Maricaulis maris MCS10: one gene and its partner. Each later gene encodes a partner of the first gene's protein in a complex. Links are inferred from orthologs where the notes say so. Each region holds a gene or a part of one and is shown on either strand. Other genes may lie near its edges.

Region 1 (3,220 bases):
TCGCATGGCTTCCCCATACAAGTCAGGCATTAAGGTGGGAATCCCCCACCGATGGCGGCGGAATATAGAGAGCGTCTCGTGCCCTGTCAGGCCATCAACGGTATTTTTTCTCGTGTCTTTTACACTGGGCGCCGCATTACAGGAGAATGACGGGCGACGTAAAGACCGGTTCCCCAGCTCGCGAAGTTCTGATCAGGCGTTACCAGACAGCTGTAGTAGCATCGGACCGTTCATAGCAACGGAAAGGAGCGACCGATGCGTCCATTCGTCTCACTCGCTGCCCTGATGGTTTGTATGAGTACCAGTCCGGCCGCCGCACAACTGCAGGTACTGGGCCAATCCCCCGCCGCCACCTGCTACCGCCACGCCATGGCCGAACGCCATGACGTGCGCGCCATGCAGGATTGCGACATTGCACTGCGCGACAGCCGTGTCTCCCGACGGGATCGCGCGGCCACACTGGTCAATCGGGGCATCCTGAAGATCCACCAGAACCGCCATGTCGACGCGCTCGACGATTTCGAAACGGCCGAATCAATGGGCGGGTTTCCGCCCAGTGCGCTGGCCGTGAACCGCGCCTGCGCGCTGATCGGGCTGGGCCGCTACCACGAAGCCATCGAGCAGACCGACCTGGCAATTCGCGACCATGATACCCGCGAGGCCGACGCCTGGCTCAATCGGGGCATCGCACTGGAAGCCCTGGACGAGCTCGCTGCCGCCTATGACTCCTACCGGCAGGCGCGACATCTGCGACCGGGTTGGGACCGGCCGGTAAGCGAGTTGTCGCGCTTTCGCATCTCCTCGCGCTGACCGACCCTTAGCAGCCGCACCCGCGCTGCACTGTGCTCGACCGGCGCGATTGTGTTCACGCCCGGGGTCGGCTCGACTATGTATGAAGTCGAGAAGCCTCCGGGAGTGCACGCATCATGTCCGATGATCCGATCAGCCAGTTCGATTTTGATGCCGACAGCGTCCAGCCCATCCTGCACGACGCCCTGCATGGCGCCGATGATGGCGAGCTCTTTTTGGAGACGGAAGTGTCGGAATCGCTGGTCTTCGATGATGGCCGCCTGAAAGCCGCCAATCTGGACTCCTCGCGCGGCTTCGGCTTGCGCTGCGTGGCCGGCGATGCCTTTGGCTATGCCCACTCCTCCGATCCGACCCTGGACGCGGTTCGCCGCGCCGCCGAGGCGGCCTCTGCGGTCAAGCGCGGTCATGCCGGCGTGCTCGCCCCGCCCCCGGCCGGAACCAATCGCAAGCTCTATGACGCCATCGACCCGGTCGCCCGCCCCGGTTTCGAGACAAAGGCCGCCCTGCTGCAGGAAATTGATGCCTACTGCCGCACCAAGGACGCCAGCGTGGTCCAGGTCTCCGCCTCGATTGCCGGTGCCAAACGCTCGGTCTCGATCCTGCGCGCGGGCGGCGACCTGAAAAGCGATGTCCGTCCGCTGGTGCGCCTGAATGTATCGGTCACGGTGGAACGCGGCGGTCGCCGCGAGACCGGATCCGCCGGCGCCGGCGGCCGCGCCGAATTCGATCGCTGGATCACACCCGACGCCTGGAAGCCGCTGGCCGACGAAGCCCTGCGTATCGCCCGGGTCAATCTGGATGCCGTCGACGCGCCCGCCGGCGTGTTTGACGTGGTGCTCGGACCGGGCTGGCCTGCCGTACTGCTGCATGAGGCTGTCGGACACGGTCTGGAAGGCGATTTCAACCGCAAGGGCTCCTCTGCCTTCGCCGGTCGAATGGGCCAGCAGGTCGCTGCCAAGGGCGTCACCGTGGTCGATGACGGCACCATGCCGGAACGGCGCGGCTCGCTGACCATTGATGATGAAGGCACGCCGACCGAACGCTCGGTCCTGATCGAGGACGGCATCCTGACCGGTTATATGCAGGACCGGATGAATGCCCGCCTGATGGGCCACAAGCCGACCGGCAATGGCCGTCGCCAGTCCTATGCCCACCCGCCCCTGCCGCGCATGACCAACACCTACATGCTGGCCGGTGAGCACAAGCGCGAGGAAATGGTCGAAAGCCTGAAGGACGGCATCTACGCCGTGAATTTCGGCGGCGGACAGGTCGATATCACGTCCGGCAAGTTCGTCTTCCAGTGCACCGAGGCCTATCGGGTCCAGGACGGCAAGGTCGTCGCCCCGGTCAAGGGCGCAACCCTGATCGGCGACGGTCCGACCGCCCTCACCCAGATCACCATGATCGGTGATGATTTCGAGATGGATCCCGGTGTCGGCATGTGTGGCAAAGGCGGACAGGGTGTTCCGGTCGGCGTCGGGCAGCCAAGCCTGAGGATCTCCGGCCTGACCGTGGGCGGTTCCGGCGGCTGATAGCCGCCAATCGGCCGTCAATCGCCGTCCCGGCAGAACCTGACCAAAATTTCATGAACTCCCGAAATGGCTGCCGCCGGACAATCCGCGGCGGCCACATCGCCTTTGCCTGACAGGTCTTGAGCGCCGCAAGGCCCGGTCCCGGTCGGAGCCCAGATGACGCGGGCGTGAGCAACCTTACCGAAGCTTACGTTTCGCCCGGGCTACGTCACCCCTACACGGTGGGGCACGGGGCGTTGGGCAGGCACAAAGCGTAGGGACATTATGCGAGGGACTTTCATGAACGGGGTGGCCGGTGTTTTCATCGGCACACTCGCAAGCACGGCCGCAGGCGCCATGCAGGACGGACCAGCGTCCAACAATACGGTACAGGTCCAGCGGCAGGCGGGGGTCGCCGCATACCAGCCGACCTATTTCACCGATTTCGCGCCAGTCACGGCGCTGGACATGGTTTCACGCGTTCCCGGCTTCGGCCTGTCGAACGGTGATACCAGCCGCCGCGGCCTGGGTGACAGCTTCGGCAATCTCCTGATCAACGGACGCCGTCCATCGAACAAGTCGCTCTCATTGCAGACCGTGCTGCAACGCATCCCGGTCGACGATGTGGAGCGCATCGAACTCATCCAGGAAGCGCTGCCGCAATACGACATGCGCGGTCATTCGCGCCTGGTGAATGTGGTCCTGCGTGAAGGCGCTGGCGTGTCCGGCTCCTGGGATGCCCGCCTGCAAGTGTCCGACAGCGGTCGGCTCGGCCCGCGCCTGATCGCCTCCTATTCCCGCCCCGTCGGCCCGACTGAAATGACCTTCGGCATTGATACCGGCATGTCCGGCAACCGCGCCCAGCGCCGCGAGTCGCGCCACGATGCCAATGGCGTCGA
Region 2 (3,182 bases), 1.7 Mb from region 1 along the record:
GCTCGACCCGACGCTGGCCCGCGAAGGGCGCCCCTACAAGGATTACATGCGCGAAAAATTCTCCGGCGCCGAAGCTTCGGGCCGGTGGAAGGCCATGCGCGACCATCTCGAACAGGCCGGACCGGCTGCCGGGATCGATTTCCGCTTTGACGACATTGCCATGCGCCCGAACACGCTGGACGCTCACCGTTTGATGCGCTGGGCCGGCGGACAGGGGCGTACCGCCGAAATGGCAGAGGCCCTCTTCTCGGCCTTTTTCGCGCAGGGCCGGGATATCGGCGACCGCGACACGCTCGCCGCACTGGCCGGTGATGCCGGGCTCGACAGCGCCGTAACCGCTGACCTGCTGGCCACCGACAAGGACGAGAAAGCCGTCTGGGAAGAAGAGCTGTTCTACCGCAAGCTCGGCGTTTCCGGCGTGCCCACCTATATTTTCAACGGGCGCTTCGCTGTTTCAGGCGCCCAGGAACCGGCTGTTCTGGCCGATGCCATTCGTCAGGCTGTCAAGGAGCCGGCGGAAACCGAATAAGCCTGCACAAGCGGGCGGGTCAAAGGGGAGAGACCATCATGACCGGACTTGACGCATTCGCACTCTATACCGGCCTAAACGGGCTCTTGTTGATCGCCCTGTCCTTCAATGTGGTCCGCCACCGCCAGCGTTCCAAGGTCGGGATCGGCATCGGCACGGATGCAGACCTTGAACGGGCCTGCCGGGTGCAGGGCAATGCGGTGGAGTACATCCCCATGGCCCTCATCATTCTGGGCGGTCTGGCACTCACCAATGCACCGACCCTTTTGATCCATGGGCTCGGCATCGCCCTGACCCTGGGGCGCGGCCTGCATGCCTGGGGACTGTCCAGCTCTGCCGGCACCTCGATGGGACGTGTGGTCGGGACACTGCTCAGCTGGATCAGCATTGTCGCCGGTTCGGGCTTCCTGATCTGGACGGCGGTCAGTTGAGCCATTGCCCGGCGGGGCCTCGCGGGGCTATAGCGCTCACATGACAAAGACGTTCAAAGCACCCGATCCCGCCAACCTGCAAGAGATTGCAGCCGATCTTGTCGCCCGCGCCCTGAAAGCCGGCGCCGACAGCGCCGAGGCTTCGGTCGCCGAGTCGCGCGAAACCGAGCTTTCGGTGCGTGATGGCAAGCTGGAGGATATCGGCCGTTCGGAAAGCCTGGATGCAGGCCTTCGCGTCTTTGTCGGCAAGCGGCAGGCCGGCGTCGCATTCTCGGACCTGTCCGAACACGGCAGGGACTTCACCATCGGCCGCGCCGTGACCATGGCCAAGGCGGCACCGGAAGACCCTTACTCGGCGCTGGCCGACCCGGCCCGCCTGTGCAAGGCACCGCCGGAAATCGCCCAGTTCGAGGATGGCGAGTGGACACCGGAAGAGCTGGAAGAGACCGCGCTGGCCATCGAAGCCGCGGCCCGCGCCGTTGACGGCGTGACCAAGACCGACGCCTCCTTCGCCTCTTCAGGACAGGGCGCCGCCGCCTATGCTACCTCGACCGGGTTCAATGCCGGCTGGAGAAAGAGCGTGTTCGGCTATGGCGCCAGCGTCATTGCCGGCGAGGATGGCGCCATGGAGCGGGACTATGCCGCCACCAGTGCCCGCCGCCGCGCCGACCTGCGCGACCGGGTCGAGATCGGCCGCGAGGCCGGCGAACGCGCCGCGCGCCGGGTCGGTCCGAAGAAACTCCAATCCGGCGTCATGCCGGTCGTGTTCGACCGCCGCGTCTCCACGACTTTCATCGGCTCGCTGGCCGGCGCCGCATCGGGTCCGGCCGTCGCTCGCGGCGTCTCCTTCCTGCGCGACAAGCTGGGCGAACAGGTGTTCGCGCCGGGCGTCACCGTGATCGACGACCCGCACCGCCCCTGGGGCCATGCCTCGGCGCCCTTCGACGGCGAAGGCACGGTCAACCAGCGCAGCGCCATCATCGAGGATGGACGCCTGACGACCTGGTTCCTCAACTCCGCCGCCGCGCGCCAGCTCGACATGGCCCCGACCGGCCATGCCCGCCGGTCGATGGGTGGATCGCCCGGCGCCGGTCCGACCAATTTCCACATGGAAGCCGGCACCACCAGCCGCGACGACCTGATCGGCGGCATCACCGAAGGTGTGCTGATCATGGAGATGTTCGGCCCCTCCCTCAATTCCAACACCGGCGACTGGTCGGTGGGGGTCTCCGGCTATCGCATCAGCAATGGCCAGATCGACCACCCGGTCAGCGAGATCACCGTGGCCGGCAATCTGATCGACATCTATGCCCGCCTCATCCCGGGCAGCGACCTGGAATTTCGAGGTTCTGTTAACGCCCCCAGCGTATTTGTGGACGCCATGTCCATCGGTGGCCTCTAGCGCCACCCAGGACAACCAAATCAAGGAGCCCGGCATGAGTGAAACGAAGATCAACAACCAGCTGCTGCACCTCGTCATCGGTGGCGAGCTGGCCTGCGTCGACCCGCAAAACTGCGAATTCAAGGATCTCGACGAAGTCGATTTCGTCGGTGCCTTCGGCACCTATGCCGAGGCGCGCGCCGCCTGGAAGGGCGCCGCCCAGCGCACGGTCGACAATGCCCATATGCGCTATTTCGTCATTCACGCCCACAAGCTTCTCGATCCTGCGACCGAGAAGAAGGACGGCTAGGGTCCGATCCGCGGCGTGACCGACCCGGCCCAACCCGGCGCTTCCAAGCCAGCCCCCACCGCGACGCTTGCCCGGCGCCTGTGGCGCGATTGGCTGTGGCGTCGCCGCGGCATGGTCGTGCTGGCCCTGGTGCTGTCCGCCATCACGGCGGCAGCGGCGGCATCCTATGCCGGGGTCATTGCCTGGACCTTCGACAAGCTCAATTCCGGCGCGGCGGACTTTTTCCCGCTGGCACCGCTGGCGGTCGTCGGGCTGGCGGCCATCCGGGGCGTCAGCCTCTACCTGCAAACGGTCCAGACCAACCGGTTGGCGCTGAACGTGATGCAGGACCTGCAGAACGCCATGTTCGCCAAGCTGATGCAGGCTGACTTCGCCCGGCTGCAGGCCGAAGGCACCGGTTCGCTGGTGTCGCGCTTCACCAATGACATCACCCTGCTGCGCGAAACCATCGTTCGCCTGTCCAACAATCTCATGCGCGATGTGCTGACGGTGATCATCACCATCGGCGTCATGCTGAGCCTGGACTGGATG

Evidence for each region.
Region 2: the proteins of tldD (region 1) and MMAR10_RS03320 are in contact, whole or in part, in a solved structure (PDB 5NJ9), measured with the Escherichia coli proteins. The link is inferred for Maricaulis maris MCS10 from one-to-one orthologs.

Annotation. Positions count from the first base shown.
Region 1 is NC_008347.1:2,434,470-2,437,689, forward strand. What follows is about bases 234-3,134. They hold tldD (metalloprotease TldD), read left to right. Parts: upstream 234-926; coding sequence 927-2,342; downstream 2,343-3,134. Other genes in these bases: MMAR10_RS11595 (tetratricopeptide repeat protein), read left to right, coding at 295-810; MMAR10_RS11605 (TonB-dependent receptor plug domain-containing protein), read left to right, coding at 2,622-3,134. In the rest of the region: coxB (cytochrome c oxidase subunit II), read right to left, coding at 1-6; more of MMAR10_RS11605, read left to right, coding at 3,135-3,220. UniProt on the Escherichia coli protein: Metalloprotease involved in CcdA degradation. Suppresses the inhibitory activity of the carbon storage regulator (CsrA).
Region 2 is NC_008347.1:735,574-738,755, reverse strand. Bases 319-3,181 are described here. They hold MMAR10_RS03320 (TldD/PmbA family protein), read left to right. Parts: upstream 319-1,000; coding sequence 1,001-2,362; downstream 2,363-3,181. Other genes in these bases: MMAR10_RS03310 (ABC transporter ATP-binding protein), read left to right, coding at 2,667-3,181; MMAR10_RS03315 (DUF4170 domain-containing protein), read left to right, coding at 2,397-2,651; MMAR10_RS03325 (MAPEG family protein), read left to right, coding at 568-960; MMAR10_RS03330 (DsbA family oxidoreductase), read left to right, coding at 319-529. Also shown: more of MMAR10_RS03330, read left to right, coding at 1-318; more of MMAR10_RS03310, read left to right, coding at 3,182-3,182.